DNA from 2 places in the Companilactobacillus allii genome. Region 2 is predicted to be linked to the other one. Evidence: a T-box and tRNA genes for the amino acid it is inferred to sense, from the RefSeq annotation. Region 2 holds a T-box; the other holds one or more tRNA genes.
The links. The T-box of region 2 lies ahead of BTM29_RS11120 (valine--tRNA ligase). A T-box ahead of a tRNA ligase gene usually reads a tRNA of that ligase, here a tRNA-Val.
Positions count from the first base shown of each region.

Region 1 (15,162 bases), 250 kb from region 2:
GAGGTAGAGCACTGTTTGGACTAGGGGCCCGTCTTGGGTTACTGAATTCAGATAAACTCCGAATACCATTGATCTATACCCGGGAGTCAGACGATGAGTGATAAGATCCACCGTCGAAAGGGAAACAGCCCAGATCACCAGTTAAGGTCCCAAAATTCATGCTAAGTGGAAAAGGATGTGGAAACGCATAGACAACTAGGATGTTGGCTTAGAAGCAGCCATTCATTCAAAGAGTGCGTAATAGCTCACTAGTCGAGTGATTCTGCGCCGAAAATGTACCGGGGCTAAGCATGATACCGAAACTGTGGATGCATCGTAAGATGCGTGGTAGGAGAGCGTTGTAAGAGCATTGAAGCTGTACCGTAAGGAGCAGTGGAGTTCTTAGAAGTGAGAATGCCGGTATGAGTAGCGAAAGATCAGTGAGAATCTGATCGGCCGAAAGACTAAGGTTTCCTGGGGAAGGCTCGTCCTCCCAGGGTTAGTCGGGGCCTAAGATGAGACCGAGAGGTGTAATCGATGGATAACGGGTTGATATTCCCGTACTAGTTTATTTTGTTTGAACGATGGAAGGACGCAGGAGGATGATGTGTGCACACGGCTGGAAAAGTGTGTCCAATCAGAAAGTCTTGGTAAGAGTCAAATGCTTTTACCTTTAAGGACAATCTGTGATGGGGAGCGAAATTTAAGTAGCGAAGCACAGTAACTCACACTGCCAAGAAAAATTCCTAGTTAGAAATAAACTACCCGTACCGCAAACCGACACAGGTAGTCGAGGAGAGAATCCTAAGGTCAGCGAGTGAACTCTCGTTAAGGAACTCGGCAAAATGACCCCGTAACTTCGGGAGAAGGGGTGCTGGTGTAACAGCCAGCCGCAGTGAATAGGCCCAAACAACTGTTTATCAAAAACACAGGTCTATGCTAAATCGTAAGATGACGTATATGGGCTGACGCCTGCCCGGTGCTGGAAGGTTAAGAGGATCAGTTAGCGTAAGCGAAGCTGAGAATTGAAGCCCCAGTAAACGGCGGCCGTAACTATAACGGTCCTAAGGTAGCGAAATTCCTTGTCGGGTAAGTTCCGACCCGCACGAAAGGCGTAATGATTTGGGCACTGTCTCAACGAGAGACTCGGTGAAATTATAATACCCGTGAAGATGCGGGTTACCCGCGACAGGACGGAAAGACCCCATGGAGCTTTACTGTAGCTTGATATTGAGTTTTTGTGTGACATGTACAGGATAGGTAGGAGCCGTTGAAATCGGAACGCTAGTTTCGATTGAGGCATTGGTGGGATACTACCCTTGTTATATGAAAACTCTAACCTGCACCATTAATCGTGGTGAGGGACAGTGTCTGGTGGGCAGTTTGACTGGGGCGGTCGCCTCCTAAAATGTAACGGAGGCGCTCAAAGGTTCTCTCAGAATGGTTGGAAATCATTCGCAGAGTGTAAAGGCACAAGAGAGCTTGACTGCGAGACTGACAAGTCGAGCAGGTACGAAAGTAGGACTTAGTGATCCGGTGGTTCCATATGGAAGGGCCATCGCTCAACGGATAAAAGCTACCCTGGGGATAACAGGCTTATCTCCCCCAAGAGTTCACATCGACGGGGAGGTTTGGCACCTCGATGTCGGCTCATCGCATCCTGGGGCTGTAGTCGGTCCCAAGGGTTGGGCTGTTCGCCCATTAAAGCGGTACGCGAGCTGGGTTCAGAACGTCGTGAGACAGTTCGGTCCCTATCCGTCGCGGGCGTAGGAAATTTGAGAGGAGCTGTCCTTAGTACGAGAGGACCGGGATGGACATACCTCTGGTGTACCAGTTGTGCCGCCAGGCGCATCGCTGGGTAGCTACGTATGGAAGGGATAAACGCTGAAAGCATCTAAGTGTGAAGCCCCCCTCGAGATGAGATTTCCCATTCCGTAAGGAAGTAAGATCCGTTAGAGATTATGACGTAGATAGGCTGCGGGTGGAAGTATAGCGATATACGGAGCTGAGCAGTACTAATAGATCGAGGACTTAACCGAGTAAGTGGTTCGAAGTGTTTCTTATAATAATTCATATTAAACTTAATATCTAGTTTTGAAGGTACGAGTAACGAATAGTGTGGTGGTAATGGCAAGAAGGATACACCTGTTCCCATGCCGAACACAGAAGTTAAGCTTCTTCACGCCAAAAGTAGTTGGTGGGAAACTACCCGCGAGGATAGGTAGCTGCCACGCTGTTCGTATTTATCATGGAGGATTAGCTCAGCTGGGAGAGCATCTGCCTTACAAGCAGGAGGTCACAGGTTCGATCCCTGTATCCTCCATCCATGAGTCGTTAGCTCAGCTGGTAGAGCATCTGACTTTTAATCAGAGGGTCGACGGTTCGAACCCGTCACGACTCATTTGCAACAAATATACAACCCATGCGGGTGTGGCGGAATTGGCAGACGCGCTAGATTTAGGTTCTAGTGTCCAATGGACATGAAGGTTCAAGTCCTTTCACCCGTATACCAATATTGTTGTTGCAATATTGAGATATTTTTATTAAAATTGAATAAGCAATAAGCATAATTCATTTTATGCCGACTTAGCTCAGTTGGCAGAGCATCTGTCTTGTAAACAGGGGGTCGGAGGTTCGAATCCTCTAGTCGGCATTTATGCGGAAGTAGTTCAGTGGTAGAACATCACCTTGCCATGGTGGGGGTCGCGGGTTCGAATCCCGTCTTCCGCTTTCATTATAGTAACGCCGGGGTGGCGGAACTGGCAGACGCACAGGACTTAAAATCCTGCGGTAAGTAATTACCGTACCGGTTCGATTCCGGTCCTCGGCACTATAATGAATATGCACCCATAGCGCAATTGGATAGAGTGTCTGACTACGAATCAGAAGGTTGTAGGTTCGACTCCTACTGGGTGCATTGCTTTATTTCGGGAAGTGGCTCAGCTTGGTAGAGCACCTGGTTTGGGACCAGGGGGTCGCAGGTTCGAATCCTGTCTTCCCGATTTGTGACTTAATTGTCATGTATGTTTCATTTTTTTTTGGCGGTGTAGCTCAGCTGGCTAGAGCGTCCGGTTCATACCCGGGAGGTCGGGGGTTCGATCCCCTTCGCCGCTATTTATTCCGGACCTTTAGCTCAGTTGGTTAGAGCAGGCGGCTCATAACCGCTCGGTCGTAGGTTCGAGTCCTACAGGGTCCATCGCATGGAATAAAGCCTTAAATTCATATTGTTATCGCGGGATGGAGCAGTCTGGTAGCTCGTCGGGCTCATAACCCGAAGGTCGTAGGTTCAAATCCTGCTCCCGCAATTGAATTAATTATTTGGTTCCTTGGTCTAGCTGGTTAGGACGCCTGCCTGTCACGCAGGAGATCGCGGGTTCGATTCCCGCAGGGACCGTTAACATAATGGTCAATTATGTTAAACGTAGAGGCTTTAATGCGGGTGTAGTTTAGTGGTAAAACCACAGCCTTCCAAGCTGTTGTCGCGAGTTCGATTCTCGTCACCCGCTTTGCCGCTTGTTATGGGCCTATAGCTCAGCTGGTTTAGAGCGCACGCCTGATAAGCGTGAGGTCGATGGTTCAAGTCCATTTAGGCCCACTATGTCTGGAGAAGTACTCAAGTGGCTGAAGAGGCGCCCCTGCTAAGGGTGTAGGTCGTTTACACGGCGCGAGGGTTCAAATCCCTCCTTCTCCGTTTTATGACCCGTTGGTCAAGTGGTTAAGACACCGCCCTTTCACGGCGGTAACATGGGTTCAAATCCCGTACGGGTCATTGGTGCGAAAGCATCGATACAATTTAATAAGTTTTGTATGTTAAGCAATGGAGGATTACCCAAGTCCGGCTTAAGGGAACGGTCTTGAAAACCGTCAGGCGGGTCAAACCGCGCGTGGGTTCGAATCCCACATCCTCCTTATTAATTGTTAAAAGTTTCTTTTTTATTATCGCGGGATGGAGCAGTCTGGTAGCTCGTCGGGCTCATAACCCGAAGGTCGTAGGTTCAAATCCTGCTCCCGCAATTAGCTTCAAAGATAATTACTTTTGGTTCCTTGGTCTAGTTGGTTAGGACGCCTGCCTGTCACGCAGGAGATCGCGGGTTCGATTCCCGCAGGGACCGTTAAATGGCTCGGTAGCTCAGTTGGTAGAGCAATGGATTGAAGCTCCATGTGTCGGCGGTTCGATTCCGTCCCGCGCCATTTTGGAGGGGTAGCGAAGTCTGGCTAAACGCGGCGGACTGTAAATCCGCTCCTTCGGGTTCGGTGGTTCGAATCCACTCCCCTCCATAGTTAGGGATATAGTTTAAAGGTAGAACTACGGTCTCCAAAACCGTCAGTGTGGGTTCAATTCCTACTATCCCTGTTTCTACCTTTTATCATGGCGGTATTGGTGAAGTGGTTAACACATCGGTTTGTGGTACCGACACACGTGGGTTCGATTCCCACATACCGCCCTTTTTTTATTGGGTTATAGCCAAGCGGTAAGGCAATGGACTTTGACTCCATCATGCGCTGGTTCGAATCCAGCTAACCCAATTTGTATCAATGATATGGCGGTATAGCCAAGTGGTAAGGCAGAGGTCTGCAAAACCTTCATCACCGGTTCAAATCCGGTTACCGCCTTTGGGCTATGCCTAAGTATTAAAATGCCGGTGTGGCGGAATTGGCAGACGCGCGGGATTCAAAATCCCGTTCCTGTATAAGGAGTATCGGTTCGACCCCGATCACCGGTATCATAGGACTTTCTTAAGTCCAAATTCAAAAAGTCGATATAGTCATCAATGTTGTGAATTCAACGTTGATGACTTTTTTAATGTCCAAAAAGTCAAAGTCTATGTCAAATCGTGTTGGTGGATCATATTTCAATTGGAAGTATACCTCTTTATGTGCTTTTTTACCCAAATACTATTGACTTCAAGTTAACTTCAAGTGCTTTAATATACTTTGTTAAGACAAATAGTTGGAGGAATAGTCATGAAGAAACAAACAGCTGGACAAGAACAATTAGGTGATTTTGCGCCTCAATTTGCTAAATTAAATGATGACGTACTTTTTGGTGAAGTATGGAGTAAGGAAAGTGAATTATCTGCTCATGATAGATCAATGATCACTATTGCAAGTATTATCTCTGCAGGTAACTTGGAACAATTAGATGCACATTTAAAAATTGGAAAGAAAAATGGCATCACTAAAGAAGAAATTGTTGCGGAAATCACACACTTATCATTCTATGCTGGATGGCCTAAGGCATGGTCAGCTTTCAATCGCGCAAAAGAGATTTGGACAGAATAACTTGTTAGCAGTTCACATACGTGAGCTGTTTTTTTATACAAAAATATACCGTCTTTTAGGTTATACTTAATAGGTTATCTAGATTTTTGGAGGGACTTTATGCAATTTAGGACCAGTAAAAAATGGGAGAGAGTATTTTTCCCAATCGTATTTCTATATTTCTTCATTTTCAGATTTTTAGTTATTCCATCTGGAGATGATTATTTTTGGGGTGGTTCACAGGGGGAATATTTGATGAATCATGGATTCTATGGACCTCAGAAAATATATGGTGGTAGCAGCAATGGGCGATGGATTGGTAATCTATCAGAAATATTCACGGTTCATCATTTGATTTTTGCCATGCTGGCGTATGCTATATTTTGGACGCTATTAATCTGGTGTATTTGGAAGCTAACTGGTAGATCAAAACTATCAATGATCCTTAGCGGACTATTTGTATTTACATTCCAGGACGGATATATCAGTACTGTATTAGGCTGGAATGCGGGATTTATTAATTATATTCCACCATTAGCGTTAATATTGTTATTTTTGACATTCATAAAAGATTTGTATGATGGTAATAGAATATATCATCCGATTTTACTAGCAATTTGTACTTTTTTAATGAGTTTGGTAGGGGGACTCTTTGTAGAACACCTCACCTTATATCAAATATTTATCGGTGTTATTGCAATATTGTGTGGTATTTATATTTATCATGAAAAGTTTCAATGGTTTGAGGGAAGTTATTTGTTGGGAGCTATTGTTTCAGCAGCAATAATGTTTAGTCATCCCGCATATCATGAGAAATCAACTTATCGTGATACTAACTTTGATCTTCATGGAATTATAAATAATTACTTTTATATTACGCATTATTGGTTTAATACACTTAATATAGTTGTGAATATTGCTCTATGCCTTGCCATAATAGTAATTGCGACACACCAATTACGTAATAATAAACTAAAATGGTTTATTAATATTATTTCAGTATTTTTTATTATTTATTATGTAACTATTAATATTTGGTTAGGTCAGCATAATTATGATCAGTTCTTTATGTACCAAAATCTAAGTATTAGGATTACTCAGATTGATGGCATTATGACTATTGTTTATTGGCTATTTTTGATATTTGCAACAATTTGTTTATTCAACGCTAAAAGTAACTATATTTTGTATTTCAGTATGTTTACTTACTTTGCTTTAATATCGCCATTTATTATAATCATATCGCCAATCAATTCTCGTGAGTTTTTTACTTCGTATGTATTCTTGTATATTGCTACGATTATTTATGTTCAAAAAGCCGCGTCTTTTTATTCGAGATATATGGTCAAAAATCTTAGAACTGTGGCTACTATTGTTTTATTGTTATGTTCGATAAATGTTGGATATAAAATGGTGGCTAATTATCAAGCTAATTTGATCCGTGTTCAAGATGAACGTTTCCTATCTGGTAAGGCCTCGTTACCAAATCATGTACCTTATCGTAAATATGTTTTGTCCAATGATGCGTTATTACAACAATCTTCGACTTATTGGAAAGACTTCCTAAATAAATCTTGGTTGGAAAGATTATATTAAAATAAACCCACTGCAAAATTTGTAGTGGGTTTATTTATATAATTATAGACTTGGTCGCTGATATTGCTTAATTGGTTATTAATTGGCTTGTAGTGAATTTATTATGTGCAATGGTATAAGTTTACCACGTATCGAATTTAGGTTCTTATATGTGTAACAGTGTAAATAATAAGTACCTTTAATTGGTAGCATTATTACAGTAATTCATTAAACTGAAGCTTTTAGGGAATATTTAATATCGATTAAATCATCAAATTGTTTTACATAGTCTGTTGTAAAATTAGGCTGATTGTTTATATGATCGAATAGTTTAATACCGGACCCTAATATGTCTGGTGTTATTTGTATTTGTAATGAATCAATGAGATTGTTTTCAATCAATGTTGAGACAATTTTGCCACCACCAACTATCCAGATATCTTTTCCAGGTTGTTTTTTCAATTCTGAAATAAATTCTTCAATAGGTTGATTAACTTGCTGAATATACTTAGATTCAATTGGTCTGTGTGATAGAACAAAATTTTTAGTGTCTTTATATGGAAATTCATTGGTTATGGTTAGTAAATCATCGAATGTTTTTCTACCCATAACAGTTGTATCAACTGTTTTAAAAAAGGGCTCATAGCTTTCTTTCATTATTTTATTATCGTTATATTTGAATAACCAATCTAATGAATAGTTATCATCTGCCAGAAAACCATCTAGACTAATAGCTCCATAAAAGACTGTTTTACGCATAATTGTTATTTCCTCCGTGATAGATTCTTTCACTTTAACTTTGATCGTAGAAATAAGCAAACAAAAAGAGAGCTGGAATATTTCAGCTCTCTTTTAATAAATATGATTAAGCTTTACGACGTCTGAAGTAAAGGAAGGTTACTAATGTTAACGATCCAATGATACTAGCTAATACACCAGTATCGGTACTTGTTTGTGGCAAGTATGTTTGTGATGAATCACCATTGCCTTCGTAAGGAGGTTGTGGGGTAGTAGGATTTACTGTGCTTTCGTCAGTGTTTTCACTACTGTTATTCTCATTATTATTTTCATCAGGATTAATAGGGTTAGTGATTAAACCGCTATCACCGTCTTCATCATTGTTGTCTTCTTCATTACTATCTTCTTCGTTACTATCTTCACCATTGTTATCTTCTTCGTTGTTATCTTCTTCGTTGTTATCTTCGCCGTTGTTGTCTTCTTCATTACTATCTTCATCATTATCATCTTCGCCATTGTTATCATCAGTATCTTTTATCTTAGGGTCAGATGTTTTTAATGTACCAAGTTCAATATCTTTGTCGGTAATAGTAAAATGAATTTTTTCATCGTTAATATCATAGCCATCTGGAGGCAATGTTTCTTGGAAATAATACTCACCAGCAGGTAGGTTATCAACTTTGATAACGCCATCTTTATCAGTCATATAACTTCCAACAATGTCACCATCAGCGTTGTATAATCCATAAACGGCTCCAGCAACTCCGATTTGGTTGTCGGCTGCTAATTCGTCGGTATCAAATTTTTAATTGAAGCTGAGAAATCAGGATCAGTACCAGTTTCTTTGTCATTATCAAAGGTAAATAGTCCAGGATTTGGATTTTCGGCAGAAATTGTAAACTCACGGATGGAACTGTCCAAAATATAGCCATCAGGAGCTTTTGTTTCTTGAATTGTATAAGTTCCGTAAGGTAAATCGGAAACGTGATATAATCCATTATCATCTGCTGTAGTTGTCCATGTTTTACCAACTTCATTTCCGGATGTCTGAGTTATTTCAAATTCAGCACCGTTTAATTTGTGGCCAGTTTCAAGGTCTAATTTTTGAATTAGAATTGATCCTAAGGGTTCACTAATAGGGTCATCTCGACCGGTAAGTTGGATTGGTGTTGTTGTGTCACCAGTTATGGTAAATGGTATTTCATTACTGTTTAATTGGAAGCCACTTGGAGGGGTTGTTTCTTTAAAGTAATATTCTCCAGGTGCTAAGTTTGAAATACTGATTTTACCATCAGCATCTGTTGTCAATCCGGTTTTAATTGCTACGTCGTTTCCAACTTCATATAGGTCGTAAACTGCGCCTTCAAGGGAATATTCGCTGTCATCACTAATTTTAGTTAAAACAACATTTCCTTTAACATTACCAGATCCAGAACCAGAATTATCACCAGTTATATCAGAAGTAACACTACCACTAGCGGATTCTCTAGGAGTCTCTCCATCGGTTCCTGGTTTACCCCAAGTGATTTGGGCCTGATTCTTAAATACTGTTTCACCATCTGTTGCTTTATCAGCAGGAATCTTTGTTTGTATGGTAATTGCATACATTTGATTTGCTGAATCAGGAATATTTATGTGAAATCCATTGGAATTCTCAGTCAAAGTATAATTTGAGCTATCGACCAGTTCATCTTTCTTATAAGAAGTGTTTGAAGTCCAATGTGCTTTATTAACAATAACTGAACCTTGAACGTACTCAAGGTATTCTTCAGGATCACGTTGTGTAACGTCTTCGTAGACGTTCATATTTTTAAGATCTAATTCTTGGCGGTTGGCTAGAATTGTCCAAGTAATAATATGGTCACCATTTTCATCAGTGCTCATAACGCCTTTTTTGGAGATGTTATTTTCTGATGGGATGACGTTCATATTGCTGGTTTGGTTACCGTTCATCGTTGGAAATTCTACCTCGTTGTTACCAGCTAATGCTGAATCGCTAACACCGATACCATTTCCAATTGTAATGGAACCACTGACATCATGATAAGTTTCGACATTCTCATTGAAGGTTACTGTCACAGTATTATCTGAATTGACAACAGCTGATCCAATAACATGTCCATCATCGTCAGTTATATCAAATGGGACACCAGCATCACTTTTTGCTCGTAATTGTTCGGGCAATTCCATGGTTAAAGTATCGCCATCTTTAAGACTAATATCAGTGCCGGTAGTATCCCAGTTATACTGGACGCCAACAGTACTTGAGTAACTATAATTCTTATCTTGGTTAATAATTTGCGCACTAGAAATCAAATCATTACTTGTATATGCTGCAGCAGATACTTTAGTAGAATTGAAGCATAACGCCGCTACGAAAATTCCCATTGCCGCAAGTACTATAGTAAGAATATTGCGTAATTTTTTCCCCATGTTTTTTCCCCCTTCATAAAATTGTACATTTTAATTATAAAATCATATGATTAGTAAACACAAGGATATATAGAATTTAAATTAAATAAATTATTAAATTATGAAAAGAGATCATTTATTGAAAATACTATTATTGTTTTTGATTATTTTTGGAATACTTAGTTTACTTCAACGACAAAATATTTTCGTTGGGATTGGTTTTACCTTGTCTTTTTACTTATTATTGATAGGTATATTTTTTCGATTATTTCATAAGGTACTTTTTCACGTTTCTATGCGGCATGGTTCATATCTAATATTCTTTGTTATGGCATTCGCAATTGCGACGGCGATTGGTTCAATCGTATTCCTGATAATTAATACCAATGTTATGAAATCCAGAGAAGGAAAGACATTCACCGGTCAACTTTCGGCAATATTTGGAGTTAATTTAGCAATAATACTTGTTTTCTTTTATATGTACACTAGATTCAATCTACCTGGTTATTTAGAGATGATTATTTTTTCAGTCAGTTGGATAGATGTGATATTTTCAATCATATTTTTTGGATACGCTGGTTATTCCTTTATCATTCAAATGATGCCAAAGTTATCAAATGCTAATTATATCGTCATTTTGGGCGCATGGATCAAGGATGGGGCGGTTACGCCGTTGTTAAAAAGTAGGATCGACAAGGGGATCCAATACTATCACGGATATAGTGACACAGCTAAGTTCGTCGTCAGTGGTGGACAGGGTTTTGATGAGTCTATCTCAGAGGCAAAGGCGATGAGAAACTATCTAATATCTGTAGGTATTCCTAAAGATAAAATTATAATAGAAGATAAATCAACTAGTACTTTAGAAAATATGAAGAACTCACGGACATTGATATTAGCAGATTGGAAGACAGAGAACGAACCACGAGTTGTCTTTTCAACCAGCAACTATCATGTCTTGCGTGCTAGTATACTTGCCAACAAAGTAGGTATGGAGGCGGATGGAATTGGTGCTCCTACTTCATTATTCTTTTTGCCTAGTGCAATGATTAGGGAGTTTCTTGCAATATTGAAGTATTATTGGTGGATTACAGGGATGATAATTATTGTTATCCCGTTGATTTCATTCTTTTTTGTTTCACATTAGTTACTAGTCGTTATTTTGATTCCAATGATACTGATCAGTAATAATATTATAAATACCCAAGTGATTGGTGATATTTTATCTCCGAAAATAAAGAATCCAACTAAGATAGATCCGATTGCGCCAATTCCGGTCCAAACTGGATAAGCTATGCTCAATGGCAAGGTCTTTGTTGCTTTAGCCAATAGGATGAAACTGACAAGCATTCCCAAGATAGTAAAAACGGTGAAGTTTATTTTTGTGAATCCGTGACTTAGTTTCATCATATAAGCCCAAAATACTTCAAATATTCCTGCGATGATTAAGTAAATCCAATTCATATTATTTTCTCCTTTTAATTTTGCCCAAATTTGAGCAAAAAAATAAAGTATCCCTTACAATTCCTTCAATGGCCTAATGGAATTATAAAGAATACTTTTTTTAGTGACACCCGGCGGTGTATTGATTTATCATAGAATGATAGCACATCAAATTTTTTATTGCTAGGGGATATATTTAAAAATGATTGAAAAAATAACACCCAATGAAATTGACTCTGTCGCTGATATTTGGTTGGAGGGTAATTTGGATGCACACAACTTTATCAATGCAAAATATTGGAAAAGAAATTTTCCAGTAGTAAAAGAACGATTAAATAACGCTGAAGTTTATGTTTATAAGAATGATCAGGACATTGCTGGATTTATTGGTTTAAATGGTAATTATATCGAAGGAGTTTTTGTTAAGAAAGAATTTCGTAGTAAAGGAATTGGCAAAGAATTATTCGACTATGTTAAAGAATTACATGATGATCTTATCATTAACTGTTATGTAAAGAACTTTAAGGCAATTAATTTTTATCGGGTCAATGGTTTCTCCATTAAAGCTGAAGGCATAGACAAGGATACTGGTGAATCAGAAATCACTTTGATTTGGCGTAAATAAAGAGTTACTGAATATGCATTTGATAGAGATAGATAAGGGCACTTCTGAGGAAACAATCTCAGGGGTGCTTTTTTTGTGGTTAATAATAAATGATTAAAAAAATAGATTATCACTGTCGGTATAGCTGGCATATGATAACCCAATGGTGAAACACTTTCACTCTTCTGCGGAAACTAACGGGAAACGTTTGACAATAAATGTTAGGAAATACGAGAATATCAATATTATTGCAACAACGATATATGGATAATGTGTATTCCAATCCATTAAAGCTCCGGACATCAATGGTCCAATGACATTACCGATACTTGTTAATGACATATTCATTCCATTTATAAGTCCTTGATTGGCCTTACTAGACTTGGTTAAAAGAGTCGTTATCGCAGGTCTTAGTAAATCGAATGATGAGAAAATAACAAGTGTAGCGACTATTACTTCTACTGTTGTATGTGCGCGAGTTATCCAAAATACACAAACTGCACTGAGTAGGAAACAGTAGCTAATAAGTCCCATTTCGCCAATTTTATTAATGAGCCAGTTAAAAGCGACTACTTGTAAAATCAAAGAAATAATACCATTCAATGTTAAAACTAGTGCAATCGTTCCCAATCCAAAGTTGAAAACTTGATTTACATAAATACTATAAATACTTTCAAAGCCTTGTAGTCCAAAGGATGAAACTAGAATCATTCCAAATAATACAACCATTGGAACGGTTAGAATTGAGATGATTGAGGACTTGCCTTTGTTAAGTTTAGCTTCTTCTTTATGTTCGATCTCAATAGTTTCTCTACTTTCCTTAAGAAAGATCTGTGTAAAGATACAACTTGTAATGGCTAAGACACCAGCTACCCAAAACGGTGTCTTATAGCTTATTCCAGCTAGAATTCCACCCAGTCCTGGTCCAAGGATCAATCCACCACTAAAAGCAGCTGAAAGCCAACCAATGACCTTAGCACGATCCTTTAGTGTAGTTAAGTCTGAACCAAGTGCCATTGAGGTAGGAATTACCATGGCGGCGGATAATCCACCAATTATTCTAGATAGATTAAATATGGGTAGGGTCGTAGCAACTGCGAAGATGAATTCAGATATCATATATGTGAATAGTCCTAAGACTATAACAGGTTTACGACCGACTTTATCTGACATTCTCCCTACAATAGGTGAGGCAATGAATTGTGCAAAAGCAAATAATGAAGTCATTACCCCCATTTGTGATGTTGTGTAATGGAACTCATTCTTGATAAATGGTGTAACAGGTATTACCAATCCAATCCCCAAACAAATCAAGAAGTTACTAAATATTAAAATATAAATGGACTTTTTGTTTTTTTCCATGTAATCCCCCTCCCAAAAGCAAATTTGCGCTTAAAAAAACTATCGCCGAAATTGGCGATAGCTGATTAATCTTACTTATGTTAGATTAATATATCTTAAAAAGCAACTAATTAGATATATTTGGATTAGTAAAGTTGTAATTATTAATTAAGTTCTTTATTTATTTCGTGTTTACGTAGAATAGGCATAACGAATCCCATACCGAATAATACGATAACCGTTATGAAATTCAATAATAATTGGTGATCAAATAACTTAGTTCCAAAAGCTGCTTCCTGAGGGATGAAACCTAGGGTAGCACAGACAAAAGTGAATGCTAGACACCAACCACCAACAAGAAGTGCACCGGTTCTATTTTTAATAAAAGTATATTCTGAATGGAATTTCTTATCTTGCCAACGTACGGCAATAAAGGCAAAGAATACCCAGCAAGTTTTATATGGGGAAATAATTCCATTAATGTTTAATAACCAATTATATATAGTATTAATATTTGGCAAGGTACCTGTTAATAATAGTAGAAATAGACTTAATCCTGTGGTCATAGTGTAACTATGAATTGGACGCCCATTCTTATTGGTTTTTGTTAACCATTTTGGCATGAATTTATCAGCGACATCACCCGCAAAGACACGACTAGATGCATCGAGTAAGACTGCAAGTTGAGCCATCATGAAAATAGCTTGAACAACGGCAAATATGTACATCAATAACTTGCCGACTCCTAAACTTTGGCCAAGTAGATGGAAAGCATAGTAGGGACCATTCATTTTGAAATCATGAGGAATGTGATTGGCATTGAAGAATACGGCCAATGACAAAGTACCAAAGATAGTTAGAAATGCTGTCATTAATGCAAGTAACCACATAGCTTTTGGAAATTCATGCTTGGGATCACGCATTTGCACAATATATGGTGCAGCAAGTTCAGCACCAGACATGGCAAAAATCAATAATCCAGTGGTCGAGAAATATTTTAAACTGAATGTTGGCTTAAAAGCTGCCCAATTCATTGGTTGTGTAGCAATATGTGCGCCGTGTGTCACTGCATATCCAGCTAAAAGAACAAACAACACTGACATTACAAACATTGCACCACCACCGATAAGTGAAAGAACTTCAAGTGAATTTTTAAAAACGTTTTCTAGTAAAATGAAAATCAATATTATAACGAAAGTTAATAATCCAAAAGAAAAGGTAGACATCCGTCTATCGAGACTATTATTCCCGAAGATAATCCAACTAAATGAAACAATGACTGAATTAGAAACATCCACAATGTATGGAACACTTTGAATCCAATACATCCAAGATGTCCAATATCCTAAGGTATCATTACTACCGTGTCGTACCCAGGAAGCTAAGCCACCACTTTGATTATCAAAGGTCAAACTCATTTGACTAACGATTAATTCATAGGGAATAACATAGGCAAATAGTAAGAAAATCCACGAGACAACTACTGATAAACCTTGATTTTGGAAAGGGTAAAAAATATTTTCAAAACTAATAATTGTAACAAAATCCAAAAGGGCAATTACTTGCCACTTCATATAATGAGGTTTTGGATCCATATTTAAATCATTCATGTAAACTCTCCTTGTATTTTAATTTCTTTTTAAGAAGAGTGAGTTTTTGGTGGCTTATGACAAAGCCAAAAAGTATGATATTCCACTTGTTTATTGTCCCAACATATATAATAATCAATAACTAGAGGGAATTATATTTGATAATTAAAATAATTTCCAACAATTAATTGTATGAAACATTTATGCTTTTGCATAGTG
Region 1 covers NZ_CP019323.1:2,490,269-2,505,430, reverse strand. The annotation lists rRNA gene BTM29_RS00005 (23S ribosomal RNA) at 1-2,018, shown strand, start outside; rRNA gene rrf (5S ribosomal RNA) at 2,097-2,213, shown strand; tRNA gene BTM29_RS12500 (tRNA-Val) at 2,230-2,302, shown strand; tRNA gene BTM29_RS12495 (tRNA-Lys) at 2,308-2,380, shown strand; tRNA gene BTM29_RS12490 (tRNA-Leu) at 2,404-2,486, shown strand; tRNA gene BTM29_RS12485 (tRNA-Thr) at 2,560-2,632, shown strand; tRNA gene BTM29_RS12480 (tRNA-Gly) at 2,638-2,709, shown strand; tRNA gene BTM29_RS12475 (tRNA-Leu) at 2,724-2,809, shown strand; tRNA gene BTM29_RS12470 (tRNA-Arg) at 2,823-2,896, shown strand; tRNA gene BTM29_RS12465 (tRNA-Pro) at 2,908-2,981, shown strand; tRNA gene BTM29_RS12460 (tRNA-Met) at 3,020-3,093, shown strand; tRNA gene BTM29_RS12455 (tRNA-Ile) at 3,102-3,175, shown strand; tRNA gene BTM29_RS12450 (tRNA-Met) at 3,211-3,284, shown strand; tRNA gene BTM29_RS12445 (tRNA-Asp) at 3,300-3,373, shown strand; tRNA gene BTM29_RS12440 (tRNA-Gly) at 3,415-3,485, shown strand; tRNA gene BTM29_RS12435 (tRNA-Ile) at 3,500-3,574, shown strand; tRNA gene BTM29_RS12430 (tRNA-Ser) at 3,583-3,670, shown strand; tRNA gene BTM29_RS12425 (tRNA-Glu) at 3,677-3,748, shown strand; tRNA gene BTM29_RS12420 (tRNA-Ser) at 3,799-3,888, shown strand; tRNA gene BTM29_RS12415 (tRNA-Met) at 3,920-3,993, shown strand; tRNA gene BTM29_RS12410 (tRNA-Asp) at 4,018-4,091, shown strand; tRNA gene BTM29_RS12405 (tRNA-Phe) at 4,098-4,170, shown strand; tRNA gene BTM29_RS12400 (tRNA-Tyr) at 4,175-4,257, shown strand; tRNA gene BTM29_RS12395 (tRNA-Trp) at 4,263-4,333, shown strand; tRNA gene BTM29_RS12390 (tRNA-His) at 4,352-4,424, shown strand; tRNA gene BTM29_RS12385 (tRNA-Gln) at 4,435-4,506, shown strand; tRNA gene BTM29_RS12380 (tRNA-Cys) at 4,523-4,593, shown strand; tRNA gene BTM29_RS12375 (tRNA-Leu) at 4,619-4,703, shown strand; gene BTM29_RS12370 (carboxymuconolactone decarboxylase family protein) at 4,945-5,262, shown strand; gene BTM29_RS12365 (DUF6056 family protein) at 5,362-6,837, shown strand; gene BTM29_RS12360 (dihydrofolate reductase family protein) at 7,045-7,575, opposite strand; gene BTM29_RS12355 (prealbumin-like fold domain-containing protein) at 7,682-8,323, opposite strand; gene BTM29_RS12350 (SpaA isopeptide-forming pilin-related protein) at 8,338-9,987, opposite strand; gene BTM29_RS12345 (YdcF family protein) at 10,295-11,113, shown strand; gene BTM29_RS12340 (DMT family transporter) at 11,110-11,430, opposite strand; gene BTM29_RS12335 (GNAT family N-acetyltransferase) at 11,612-12,034, shown strand; gene BTM29_RS12330 (MFS transporter) at 12,191-13,375, opposite strand; gene BTM29_RS12325 (APC family permease) at 13,519-14,964, opposite strand.
Region 1: it encodes a tRNA-Val, which carries the amino acid that the T-box ahead of BTM29_RS11120 (valine--tRNA ligase) is inferred to sense. The anticodon was not compared.

Region 2 (15,162 bases):
CAATATCTTCATACGCGCACACTAGAAGCCTTCTGATGACTGTGGTGAGCTCTCCGGCTTCTAATAGTCTAGCCAAGTATAACAATGCAGCGTCTGGATCGCTACCACGGATAGATTTTTGAAAAGCAGAAATGACATCATAGTGGCTATCACCATTTTTGTCGGCTGAAATAGCCTTTTTCTGAACTGATTCCTCGATAGCTTGTAAGTCTATATGAATTACGTCGTCTTTTTTCTCAGTTGATAGAACAGATAACTCTAGCCCGTTCAAAATACTTCTTAAATCGCCGTTTGTTGAGTTCACCAGTAATTCTAGTGCATTATCATCCAATTTAACTTTATAATTTCCGAGACCATTTTCTTTGTCCTCTAAAGCTCGTTTGACTGCTTGTTTTAAGTCAGTAGGTTCTAAGGGCTTTAATTCGAAAATTTGAACTCTAGAACGAATAGCAGGACTAATATTGATATATGGGTTTTCAGTTGTGGCACCTATCAAAATAATCGAGCCACGTTCTAATAAAGGTAGTAGAAAATCTTGTTTGGTCTTGTCTAGTCGATGAATTTCATCAAGAAGTAATACGACAGTTCCACTCATTTTTGCTTCTTCGGCAACTATTTGTAAATCTTTTTTGCTGTCAGTGGCAGCGTTTAATTTTCGAAATGCGTATTTGGTACTACCAGCTATGGCGCTGGCGATACTTGTTTTGCCAATACCAGGTGGTCCGTATAGAATCATTGATGATAGCATCTTGGCGTTTACCATTCTACGAATAATTTTATTTGGACCCACTAGATGTTGCTGGCCGACGACTTGATCGATATTCGTCGGTCTCATACGATATGCTAGTGGTTTTTGCATGTTACCTCCTATATAGTACAATAAGTATATTCTACAACAGCTAATGAATAAAAACGATATTGAAATCATGGTTCATAAATAAGCAATGGAAGGTAGTCAGTTATGTTTGATAAGAGTGATTTTGACGTATTTAATAATGATACCTTATCTGGACGTTTAGCACTAATTAAAGAAAATTTAGATCCTAAATTTGAAATATTTGGAAATAAATTACTTGATAGTCTTGAAAAGAAATACAATGATACATTTTACTTAAAAATTGCTAAACATCAAAGAAGAACTAAAAATCCGCCACCAGATACATGGTTGGCAATTAATTTGGATAAAAAAGGATATAAGAAGACACCACATCTAGAGTTGGGATTGTGGCCGGATCGATACTTTATAACGTTCAGTCTTCTAGCAGATGCATATAAGCGACCTAATTATTATCCATTGATTAAATCATGGAATAATAAAATAGTCGATGAAAATTGGATGGTATCAAACAATCATACAATAGCGGAAATGAATAATCCCAATAGTTATTCTTCGACTGTCGACAGGTATTCAAAAATAAAATCTAGTGATTTTGTAATAGGGTATAATCTTCTGAAAGATTCCAAAGAGGTTAAACAGGGGAATTATGATAAATTATTATTTGATAAATTCATGAATTTAAGTGAATTATTAGTTCAAGCAAATAAAGAGGTCGCGGAGAAATAATCCGCGACCTCTTTTATTAATTTTAATAAAAAAAACATCCACATAAAGTGAATGTTTTGAGAAATATTAAAGAATTTGGTTGTAGTATTCAACAATTAGAGATTCATCAATATTTGGTTCTAACTCATCACGTTCTGGGTTACGTACTAGTGATCCTGTCAATGTGTTATCATCGAAGTTAACAAAACCAGGACGACCAACAACATTTTCAAGGTTAGCTTTAACAATAGCTAAGTCCTTTGACTTTTCACGAAGGCTGATCTTTTGACCAATTTTAACTTCGTATGATGGAATATCAACACGTTTGCCATCAACTGTGATGTGACCATGGTTAACAAGTTGACGAGCTTGTGGACGTGAGCTTGCTAAACCTAATCTATAAACAACGTTATCAAGACGTGTTTCAAGAAGAACCATCAAGTTAACACCATGGATACCATCAAGCTTACCAGCACGGTTAAATAGATTACGGAATTGACGTTCGTTAACGTCATACATGAAACGTAACTTTTGCTTTTCAGCTAATTGTTGACCGTATTCTGAAACCTTACGACGATTGTTTTGGCCATGTTGACCAGGAGCATAGTTACGACGAGCGATTTCCTTACCTGTACCTGAAAGTGAGATTCCTAAACGACGTGATAATTTCCAACGTGGGCCTGTATATCTAGACATAAATAAATTCCTCCAAAATTTTGTATGGAGTAAAATAATTAACAAGAGTTTAACATTCGTGCAGTTACCGCTACAATTTTCACCACATGCAGCCGTAGGTTACTAGTTGAACAAATGTCGGTAACTGTTGACGTTCTTGCCACTCTTTGCTGCATATTTTACACGAAGACTAGTGTACCGTGATTGCTATGCAATGTCAAAAGAATTTTTTGGCCCAATATTTAAAACTTTATTATGAAAGATGATTATATTAAATAGTATAGTTGGTTCTCTGGTATAATTCAGGGTATATGATATTGAATCATTATTAGGGGTGTTAAAGTGTCGATAATTATTATTGGAATAATCTTAGTAGTTTTGATCTTTCTTTGGTATATGTGGTTTCTCCAAAAGAGAAATGCAAGTACTTTAAATTCGTATAAACAAAGAGCCGATGAATTAAAGAAGGACAAACTTACAGATAAGTTAAGAAAAATAGAAGATATGAATCTTACAGGTGCTAGTCATGATCAATTTAGCAACTATAAGACTGACTATCAAAAACAATTAAACGATGTAGTTCCGTCCATTTTGACAGAGATTCGTAGTGCGGAATATAAAAATACTCAGTTTAATGTATTTGGCTCCGCAAAAGAATTAAAAAAAGTTGATGGTGATCTAACTCAATTAAAGGAAAACATTGATGGTATTTCAAGTTCATTGGATGAGTTATCAAAAAGTGATGAATTGAATGCTACCCAAAGTGAGGCACTTCAACAATCATACGAGGATTTACGCAAGAAAATTTTGACTCAATCATTTAATTATGGATCAGCTGCGGAGAATCTTGAGGATGAATTGAGTGAGATTGCTGAATTGTTGGATAAAGAGGCCCAATTAACCAAAAAGGGTGACCATATTGAAGCTGGACAGTATCTGGATGATGTAAAAATCAAACTTGGATTAATAACTGATCAATTAAAAGTTATTGAACCACTTTATCATGAGTTAAGTGAGGTTTTCCCAGGTCAAATTGAGGAAATCAATACAGTTTATCAAAAACTTTTGAATCAACAATTCAATTTTGAAGAAGATATTGAATCATTGATTAAGAATATTCAAAATAGTCTGGATTTAGCAAATTCTGAATTAGGTGACTTGAATTTTGATTACGTTAACAATACTAATGAAGAAATACGTCAGGGAATCGATCACTTGTATGAAGTTTTAACACAAGAAATTGATGCTAAACAAAGTGTATTGAAGCAACAAAAGCCAGTTTTAGATTACATTAATCACGCAAAGTTCCAACACAATAGTCTGGACAATCGTGTACAGAAACTAAGTATCAATTATATTTTGAATGATGATGATGTTAAGAAATTTAGCAACAACTTGGCTGAGTTGAATGACATTAGATCTCGTTATGATCAAGATGTTCAAAATATTGCTGATAAAAGTTCGATTTTTTCAAAAGCCGAGGAAGACTTCAAATCAATAGTTTCGAAGTTAGATGATATTGAATCAAGTGAGAAATCAATTAATGATAATATGAATCAAATGTTGTCTAGTGAAAGAATCGCTAGAAATAGTGTAGAAAAGTATGCAAAACGATTAGAGATTCAAAAGAAAATTGTTGAACAGCTTCGTTTGAATGGTTTGCCAGATGATTATTTAGATTACTTCTATATGGTATACGATGAAATAACAAAACTTTATAATGAGTTAGACGCTGACTTAATAAATATGGAAGATATCAGTAAACAAGTGATTGTTACACAAGAGGATCTTGAAAATTTAATTCAAAAGACAACAGATTTGAAAATGAACGTTTTATTGGCCGAGAAGCTGCTACAGTATGCTAATAGGTATGACAATAAAGATGCTGAATTCACTGACCAATTGGGCAGAGCACGTTCATTATTCGATGATGAGTATGAATATTCTCAAGCGGTTGAAACAATTTCAGCAGCTTTGGAGCGTGTTGAAGCTGGTTCTGTTAAACGAATAAAAGAAACAATTAATGCATAATTTTATATTTTGAGTTATCTTTAAAGTAGTAAAAAAAATTAAGGCCTTTAAGGCCTTTTTATTTTGGTGGGAAAAAATATGATTTATTTTGATAATAGTGCAACAACAAAAATTGAGGAATCAGTCCTCAAAACATATAATGCAGCCAGTTTGAATTATTTTGGTAATCCTTCTAGTTTGCACAAGCTAGGTTTAAAAGCATACGAATTGCTTGAAACCTCAAGAAAGCAGATTGCTGATTTGATGGGATTTAAACCGTATGAGGTAGTATTTACAAGTGGTGGTACTGAGGGTAATAATTGGATCATTAAAGGAACTGCTTTTAAGAAACGTGAATTTGGCAAACATATTATTACAAGTTCAATTGAACATCCTTCTGTTATGAATTCGATGCATCAACTTGAAAACTTGGGATATGAAGTGACTTATTTACCAGTTGATAAGACTGGTCATGTGAGTGCTAAAGACTTGAAAGAAGCTATTAGAGATGATACTATTTTGGTCTCAATAATGGCTGTAAACAATGAAATCGGTTCAATCCAACCAATTCACGAAATTGGACGTATTTTGGATGATTATCCAAATATTAGTTTCCATGTAGATGGTACGCAAGCAATTGGTAAGAATATCGAAGACAAGTTCATTGATCCTCGTGTAGATTTCTATACATTCTCTGGACATAAGTTCCACGCTCCACGTGGAATCGGCTTTATTTACATGAAGGCTGGTAAACAATTGGAACCACTTATGTCTGGTGGCGGACAAGAAAAAAATTTGAGAAGTGGTACAGAAAATACACCTGCAATTGCTGCTATGGCTAAGGCTTTACGTCTATTGAAAGAAAACGAAGCACAAAAAGCTGAGAAGATGAGTAAACTCAAGACTGAATTGGTTGAGCATATTCAAAGCTTGCCAAATACTCACGTATTCTCAAAACTATCCGATGATTTTGCACCGCATATAATTTGCTTTACCATTGACGGTGTTCGTGGTGAGACGGTTGTACATACGTTTGAAAGTCGTGATATTTATATTTCAACAACGAGTGCATGCTCATCCAAAAAAGGATTAGAGTCCAGTACATTGAAAGCTATGAGTACACCAGAAAAGGTTGCTACTAGTGCCGTTCGTGTCAGTTTGGATGAAAACAATACTGAAGAAGAAATGCAAGAATTCATTAAGAACTTAGATGAAATTCATGAGCATTTTCAGATTTTAAACTAGAAACAAAAAATTTAGGAGAATTAAATGGAATATACTGAAATTATGGTTCGCTACGGTGAACTATCAACAAAGGGTAAAAATCGTAAGAGTTTCATTGATCGCTTACACGGAAATATTGCTAAGGTTTTGAAAGAATATCCTGATCTAGTAATGAGACCACATCGTGATCGTTTGCATATCCAGTTGAATGGTGAAAATGCAAAGCCAATTATGGAAAAGTTAAAGAACGTTTTTGGTATTCAAACTTTTTCTTTGAGTGTTAAGGTTTCTCACGATTTTGATGACGTTAAAGCAAAGGCTATCGAAATGATGCATGAGGCATACAAGCCTGGCATGAGTTTTAAGGTTGGTACTAAACGGTCCGATCATTCATATTATTTGGATACTAACCAAGTTAATTTACAACTTGGGGATGCAATTTGTGATGAGTTCCCAGGGATCGATGTTGAGATGAAACGTCCTGATATCAAAATTTCTGTTGAGGTACGTCAAGATGGAATCTATCTATCATATCTAACTGTCAAAGGTGCCGGTGGATTACCTGTTGGTACTGCTGGAAAAGCTATGTTGATGTTGTCTGGTGGAATTGATTCACCAGTTGCTGGTTATTTAGCTATGAAGCGTGGTGTTGATATTGAGATGGTTCACTTCTTCAGCCCTCCTTATACATCAGAGCAAGCTTTGAATAAAGCCAAGGAATTGACTAGTAAGTTGACAGCCTTTGGTGGTAACATCAAATTTATCGAAGTGCCATTTGCAGAGATTCAAGAAACAATCAAGGCTGGCGTTCCAGAAGGATACTTGATGACTATCCAACGTAGATTCATGTTGAGATTAACTGATTTACTACGTGAAAAAGAAAATGGATTGGCAATCTTCAATGGAGAAGCAGTTGGTCAAGTTGCTTCACAAACACTTGAGAGTATGGCAGCAATAAACGATGTTACAACAACACCTATTCTACGTCCGGTTGCTACAATGGATAAGACTGAAATCATTAGACTTGCTGAGGATATTGATACATTTAATCTTTCTATACAACCATTTGAGGACTGTTGTACAGTTTTTGCTCCACCAAGTCCTAAAACTAGACCTAATACTGAAAAGACTCGTAAATTTGAGAGTTCACTTGATGTTGATGGATTGATAGAGCGTTCATTAGCCGGAGTTAAGATCACGACTATCGAACATGGAGATCATTTCATGGAACAAGAACAAGAAGATATTAGTAGTTTATTGTAAAATTTGTTTGACGTAATACGTAATATGTTTTATTATCAATTCAACAGCTTTGATCAGGAGTGTTAAATAGGTTAGATCAAAAGAGAGTGCACGTTAGCTGAGAAGTGCATGGTTGAAATATTTAATTGTTACCTGTGAGCTATCAAAAGTCGATCGGGCCACCGTTATCTGTTGAGAGGAGAGTCTATTTTAGTAGATTCTCAATTTAGGTGGTACCGCGAGCATTCGTCCTATATGGGATGGATGCTTTTTTTGTACTTTAAAGACAATTTATGGAGGATGAACTTTATGAGAGAAATCGATATGGATACCAAATATAATCCCAAAGAAGTTGAAGAAGGACGTTATCAAACCTGGCTTGATGAAGATCTATTTAAGCCATCTGGTGACAAAAAAGCAAAACCTTATTCAATAGTTATTCCACCACCAAATGTTACTGGTGTACTTCACTTAGGACATGCCTGGGACACAACAATTCAAGATACATTGATTCGCTACAAACGTATGCAAGGATACGATACTTTATATCTTCCTGGAATGGATCATGCAGGTATTGCTACACAAGCTAAAGTTGAAGCAAAGTTGCGTGAACAAGGTATTTCAAGATATGATCTTGGCCGTGAAAAATTTGTTGACGAGGTTTGGAAGTGGAAGGATGAATTTGCTTCTATTATTAAAACTCAATGGGGCAAATTAGGTCTTTCTTTGGATTATTCTCGTGAGAGATTTACGCTAGATGAAGGATTATCAAAGGCAGTTCGTAAGGTCTTTGTTAAGCTATATAACGAAGGCTTGATTTATCGTGGTGAGTATATTATAAATTGGGATCCACAACTTCAAACAGCTTTGTCAGATATCGAAGTTATCCATAAAGACGATAAAGGCGCTTTTTATCATGTAAAGTACCCTTATGCTGATGGTTCAGGTTTCATTGAAATTGCTACTACACGTCCTGAGACAATGTTTGGTGATATTGCTATTGCAGTTAACCCAAGTGATGAAAGATATAAGGATCTTGTTGGTAAAGAAGTTATTGTTCCACTAGTAGATCGTAAAGTTCCAATCATTACTGATCACTATGTTGATAAAGATTTTGGTACTGGTATGGTTAAAATTACACCAGCACATGATCCTAATGACTTCTTAGTTGGTAATCGTCATGACCTAGAGCGTATTAACACAATGAACGCTGATGGAACAATGAATGAAAACGCCGGAAAATATGATGGTATGGATCGTTTTGACGCACGTAAAGCTATGGTCAAAGATCTTCAAGATGGCGGATATATGTTGAGTATTGAACCAATTGTTCACAGTGTTGGTCACTCAGAACGTTCAGACGCTCAAGTTGAACCAAGACTATCTACACAATGGTTCGTTAAGATGAAACCACTTGCTGAATTGGCTTTAAAGAACCAAGAGGGCAGTGATAAGGTTAACTTTGTTCCTGAACGTTTTGAAGATACATTTAAGCAATGGATGGATAATGTTCATGATTGGGTCATTTCTCGTCAATTGTGGTGGGGACATCAAATTCCTGCCTGGTACAATAATGATACTGGAAAAATGTATGTTGGTGAGCAAGCTCCTGAAGACATTGAGAATTGGACACAAGACAGTGATGTTCTTGATACATGGTTCTCAAGTGCTCTATGGCCATTTTCTACAATGGGTTGGCCAGATGAGAATGCAAGTGACTTCAAACGCTACTTCCCAACAGATACATTAGTAACTGGATACGATATTATCTTCTTTTGGGTATCAAGAATGATTTTCCAAAGTTTGAAATTTACTGATAAGCGTCCATTTGAGCATGTTGTTATTCACGGTTTGATTCGTGATGAACAAGGGCGTAAAATGAGCAAGTCATTGGGTAATGGTATTGATCCAATGGATGTTATTGAAAAGTACGGTGCTGATGCACTTCGTTGGTTCTTAATGAATGGTTCAACACCAGGACAAGATACACGATTCAGTTATGACAAGATGGATTCAGCCTGGAACTTTATTAATAAGATCTGGAATGCCAGTCGTTTTGTAATTATGAATCTTGATGATGACACTCCAGCAATGGATGATTTAACAAAGGTTACAAGTTATGATTTATCAGATAAATGGATCTTAGCTAAATTAAATCAGACCGTTAATGAAGTAAATCGTTTAATGGATAAATTTGAATTTGGTGAAGTCGGACGTACACTTTATAACTTCATTTGGAATGATTTCTGTGATTGGTATATCGAAATGAGCAAGGCAACACTTACTGGTGAAGATGGAGAAGCTAAAAATCAAAAGAGAATGATTTTGACTTATGTTCTTGATAAGATTTTAAGATTGATGCATCCAACTATGCCATTTGTTACTGAAAAAATCTGGTTATCAATGCCACATAATGGTAAGTCAATTTCATTGGCTTCATATCCAGAAAATCATGAAGAATTTAATGATGAAAAAGCCATGAATGATATGGATATTTTAATTGATCTAATTAAGTCAGTTAGAAAGATTCGACTTGAAGCAAATGCACCATTATCAAAAGCGGTTGATATTTTGATTAAACCTCAAAATGATGAAATTAAAGATATTTTGATCAATAACACAGAATATGTAAATCGCTTCTTACATCCAAAGGAATTGAAAGTTGAAACTGATTTAAAAGCTCCTGCATTGGCTATGACTGCAGTTACTAATGGCACAGAAGTTTATATTCCGTTGGCAGAATTAATTGATCTTGATGAAGAAATAAGTCGTCAAGAAGAGGAATCTGCTAAAATGGATAAAGAAATAACTCGTTTAGATAAAAAATTGTCAAATGAAAACTTTGTCAAAAAGGCACCTGAAAAAGTTGTCGCTGAACAAAAAGAAAAATTGGCAGATTATCAAGCTAAACAAGAAAAAATCAAACAACGTATTAGTCAATTAAAAGCAAACAAGTAATAAAATTAATTAGGGGGAAAGACATAGTTATTTGTCTTCCTCTTTTTTTGTTAAGAAAGGTATAAAATGCTGAATAGTTATCAAGAAGCAATCAATTATATTCATTCTCTACCTAAATTTCATCGTACAAATAGTTTGGATAGGATAAAATCTGCTTTAAAATGTTTGAATAATCCACAAAATGATTATCCAACGATTCATGTTACGGGAACAAACGGTAAAGGTAGTACTTGTAATTATTTATCCAACTTATTAGAAGCCGATGGTTTGCGCGTAGGGATGTTTACATCACCATTTATCAAAGTATTCAATGAAAGAATACAGATAAGCCATGAAATGATAAGTAATGATGATTTATTGAGTCTTACGAATGAAATAGTTTTGAAGAAGGGCAGTATAGAATTATCCGAATTTGAATTTGTTACGTGTTTGGGATTTTTGTATTTTAGAAATCGTGTTGATGTAGCAATTATCGAGGTCGGTATTGGTGCCGCACATGACAAGACTAATGTGATCAATCCTGATGTATCTATTATTACATCTATCGAAATGGATCATGAACAATTGATTGGGCCAACACTGCAAGATATTGCGATTGAAAAATCTGGAATTATCAAAGAGAATACGCCTCTGGTAACAGGATTATTACCTGATTCTGTACGAAATATAATTTTGAATCGAGCTAATCAATTAAACAGTGATATATTTGAATATAATCATGAATTAAAAATTAAGAATTTAGTAATTGATGATTTCAAAATTCATTTTGAATTTAAAGATGTTAAAATTGAGTGTGCTGGGATTGAGAAAACCTCTGCAATAAATGCTTTGGTTGCAATTCAGGCATTTATCTGTTTTGAAAAAAAATATAATCGTGAATATGATTTAGAGAAAATAGTTAAGAATATTGATTCAAGACAAATTCTTGCAAGATTACAAGTTGTACAAAAAAATCCACTGATTATCCTAGATGGCGCGCATAATTTGGCAGCAATTGATAATTTAATCAATTCTTTAATAACAAATGAGCCTAATAAAGATATAATTGTTTTGTATGCTGGAATGAAGGACAAAGATAGATCTGATATTTTGGAATTTATGTCTAATAATACAAAAGAAATCTTTGTAACTACGCTAGATATGCCACGCGCAGCAAAAGAAGAGGATTACGATTTGAGTAAATATTCAAATATTTCCTATGTTGAAGATTATTTACAGTATTTGGATATGAATAAGAAAAAATTAATGAGTAATCAAATTCTTTTGGTAACAGGATCGTTTTACTTAGTTTCAGAATTAGAAACGTATTTTGTATGATTTTCTCGTAATTTTTAGTATGATGTTAAACTTAAGAGAAAGAATTATACGAAATGGTGTTAAGTCTTTAGAAACAACAGAGTTAATTGCTGTAATATTAGGTAATGGTACTAAAGAACAAAATGTAATGGAAATTGCGAATAGAATCACTTTCAAATCTAAGAATTTAAGATTTGATATGAATCAATTGTTAAATGAACAAGGAATTGGTATAGCTAAGGCTTGTATGATTCTTTCGGCATTAGAATTGGGCGAAAGAAAATTAGAAGCTGATACTATGTTGAATCAAATTGTTGATACGTTGAGTTTGAATAAACATTTAATAAAAAAAATTGGAAACTCACCACAGGAAAAATTAATAGCTATCTATTTAGATAATGGGTATCACGTTATAGAAGAGAAAATAATTTTTATTGGAACCGCTGACACTGCAACTGTGCATCCACGAGATATTATCAGAGAAGCGTTGTATGTTTCAGCGACGCAGATAGTGATTGCACACAATCATCCAAGTGGGCAATTACAACCGTCAGAAAATGATAAAATTTTTTCTTTAAGATTATTTAAATGCTGCCAGTTAATGGGAATTAATTTGATAGATCATGTTATCGTTACAAAAAGTGCTTATTTTAGTTTAAAATCAGAAAAAATAATTTAGGTATGTCATTGGACTACTTTAAATTGGCTTTTTATATGATATAATTTTTGATAGCGTAAAATGTGGTGTGTACTTTAAAGGAGAGAAAATAAATTGTTTGGTATTGGATCAAAAAAGTTAGGTATAGACTTAGGTACAGCTAATACTCTTGTCTATGCTGAAGGTAAAGGTATCGTTTTAAACGAGCCGTCAGTAGTTGCAAAGAATAATAATACTGGAGAAATTGTCGCTGTTGGTTCAGATGCCAGAGAGATGATTGGTCGTACTCCAGGAAGCATATCAGCTATTCGTCCTATGAGAGATGGTGTTATAGCTGATTACGATACAACAGCAGCAATGATGAAGTATTTCATTGAAAAAAGTGCTGGTAATTCCAAACCTTCTGTTATGGTATGTGTGCCAAGTGGCGTTACAGAAGTTGAAAAGAGAGCTGTTATTGAAGCTACTCAGCATGCGGGTGCTAGAGAAGCCTATGTAATTGAAGAACCTTTCGCCGCAGCCATTGGTGCAGGACTTCCAGTTATGGATCCAACAGGTAATATGGTTGTTGATATTGGTGGTGGAACTACCGATGTAGCCACTATTTCACTTGGTGGTATTGTCTCATCACGTTCTATTAGAGTTGCTGGTGATAAGTTTGACGATTCTATATCATCTTATATTAAAACAAATTTCAATTTACAAATTGGTGAAAGAACAGCTGAAGATGTTAAAATTCAAGTTGGTTCTGCATCAATTGAAAAAGCTAAAGAGCTTGAAACAATGCAAATTCGTGGTAGAGATTTAGTTACAGGACTTCCAAAAACAATTCAATTGACTGGTGAAGATATCGCTACATCTATTCATGATGATGTTCAGGAAATTATCGAAACAATCAAAGAGACTCTTGAAGAGACATCTCCTGAGATTGCTGCCGATGTAATTGACCACGGGATTGTACTTACTGGTGGAGGAGCATTGTTACACCATTTACCAGAAGTAATTTCTGAGGCAACTGGAGTTCCAGTATTCATTGCTCAAGACCCACTAGATTGTGTAGCTATCGGTACTGGAGAATCACTTAAAAATATCGATGTAATGCGTCGTCAAAAATAAGCGGGTTGACCCCGTTTTTTTTGTTTACTGTAGGAGGAAGCAATGCAAAAGTTTTTTTCAAACAAAAAGTTGATTATTTTAATGGTAATTCTTATCGTGACTTTTGGACTTTTAGCGGTGACGGTAAATATTCGAGATAACAAAAAGACTCCTCCTGCTATTCAGCAAGTGGGGAATGATGTTGTTAGTGTTGTAGGTGGTGTGTTTGCTTATCCGACAAATGCGGTTAAGAGCGCCTCATCAGAATTTTCTGATTTGTATAATACATATACAGAAAACAAGCACTTGAAATCTAGAATTGATGAATTATCACAAAATCAAGTCAAATTAAAAGTTGTTCAAGAAGAGAATAAAAAATTAAAGCAAGAACTTAAATTGAACTCTACTTTGACAGATTATTCGACAATTAATGCCTCTGTTTTGTCACGTTCACCAAGTAGTTGGCAAAGCTATTTAACTATCAATCGTGGAAGTAGTAGTGGATTGAAGAAGAATATGCCAGTAATGTCTGGTAAGGGGTTAATTGGACGTATTATTGAAGTGGACAAAATTAGTTCTAAGGTTGAATTGATTTCTACTAATAATGAATTAAATGATAAATTTGCTTCTGAGATTTTAGATGATAATAATAATGCTGTTACAGGTGTCGTAAGCCGATATGATAGTGATTCAGGTAAATTAGTTATGGAAAATGTCAATAACACTAAGAATATCAAAAAAGGTCAACGTGTTATGACTTCTGGACTAGGTGGAGTAACACCACGTGGATTATATATTGGTAAAGTGTACGGAATTAAGAAAGATAACTATGGTATGACTAATTCCGTTTATATAACACCAGCAGCTGAATTAAGAAACTTCACTGTTGTAACAGTTATTAAGTCATCGGTTAGTGGTGAAAAATAATGAATATCAAAACTAGAAAGACTGTTGGACAAGTTATATTTTTGTTACTGGCTTTTTATCTTGATGGACTAACTAAGTGGGCATTCTTAAATAATATTAATAAGGGAAATTTCTCAATTCTTCCACAAGTAATGTTGATGGCAATAGTCTTATTATCAATGAGAATTGATAATCGTCGTCAGTTGTTGATTTATGGAATAGTTTTTGGAATCATGTATGATTCATATTATTTTGGAATCATTGGATTGTATACTGTACTTTTGCCATTAATAATGATTGGAATTGATCACTATAAATTCCTTTTTATTAAAGCAAATATAGGATATGAAATGTCCATTTATTTCTTGGCATTAACATTTTTACAAACAGGTATTTATGTCTTAGAAAGACTACTTCAGCAGACAAACACTGATGTCTTAGACTTCATTACCTATGTATTGGGACCAACCTTGCTTTGGAATATGATTGCCTTTTTCATATTATATGTTCCGTTGGCTAATCTTAGTGATTGGTTGGTCAAATATCGGAGGGAAAATAAATGAGTAACGTCACCCTTAAAGGTAGTAAAGAGGGATTTGTTGTAATTATTAATGATGGAAGTGACTTCGAACAATCTTTGGAGGATCTGAAAGCGTTGATTCTTAAGCAGAATATCGGGTCCATTGATGATGACGTGATTCAATTTACTATCAAAACGGGTAACCGTCTTTTAACCGCTGCACAAAGGAAAACAGTCAAAACAGTTTTTAAAGATTATCCCCAAATTGAAATTAAGGATATTATTTCAAATGTTGAGGATAAAGATGAGGTTTCTAAGTTATTAAAAGATAACAAAATCAATGTTGAAACTGGTATTGTTCGAAGTGGTCAAAAGTTAGAGTTCGAGGGTGATGTATTATTTCTTGGAGTTTTACATGAGGGAGCAAAAATCTCTACAACAGGTTCAATTTATATTTTGGGCCAAGTTAATGGAATTGTTCAAGCTGGTTATCCAGATAATACTAATGCAGCCATTTTTGGTAATTTAAAAAATGCCGCACAGCTTCGAATTGCTGATGTGATTGAAATCGTTACAGAGGATAATGCTGATAAATTAGCTAATCATCAATTTGCATATATTGATGAGATGCATTCTATCAGTGTTGATGATTTGCAAGATTATAAAGAGATTATGAATGAATCTAGAAAAAGGACGGGTTAGTTATGGGGATATCTATTGTTGTAACGTCTGGTAAAGGCGGCGTTGGTAAGACTACGACTACAGCTAATGTTAGTTCCGTCTTGGCAAGCCTTGGTAAAAAGGTTTGTATGGTTGATCTTGATATTGGATTAAGAAATTTGGATGCAGTATTAGGATTAACGAACAGAATTGTTTATGACATTGTTGATGTCGCTCAAAATCGAGTTGTCTTATCTCAAGCATTAGTGAGAGATCCGCGATTTGAAAATAATCTATACTTGTTGGCAGCTTCACAGTTTGCCGATAAATACGTTTTGGATCAAGATTCAGTTAAAAGAATAATTACATATTTGA
Region 2 covers NZ_CP019323.1:2,244,877-2,260,038, reverse strand. The annotation lists gene BTM29_RS11150 (replication-associated recombination protein A) at 1-859, opposite strand, end outside; gene BTM29_RS11145 (DUF1054 family protein) at 962-1,564, shown strand; gene rpsD (30S ribosomal protein S4) at 1,631-2,239, opposite strand; gene BTM29_RS11135 (septation ring formation regulator EzrA) at 2,561-4,249, shown strand; gene BTM29_RS11130 (cysteine desulfurase family protein) at 4,328-5,473, shown strand; gene thiI (tRNA uracil 4-sulfurtransferase ThiI) at 5,498-6,715, shown strand; T-box leader at 6,756-6,951, shown strand; gene BTM29_RS11120 (valine--tRNA ligase) at 7,004-9,652, shown strand; gene BTM29_RS11115 (bifunctional folylpolyglutamate synthase/dihydrofolate synthase) at 9,719-10,969, shown strand; gene radC (RadC family protein) at 10,989-11,627, shown strand; gene BTM29_RS11105 (rod shape-determining protein) at 11,721-12,722, shown strand; gene mreC (rod shape-determining protein MreC) at 12,765-13,628, shown strand; gene mreD (rod shape-determining protein MreD) at 13,628-14,170, shown strand; gene BTM29_RS11090 (septum site-determining protein MinC) at 14,167-14,829, shown strand; gene minD (septum site-determining protein MinD) at 14,832-15,162, shown strand, end outside.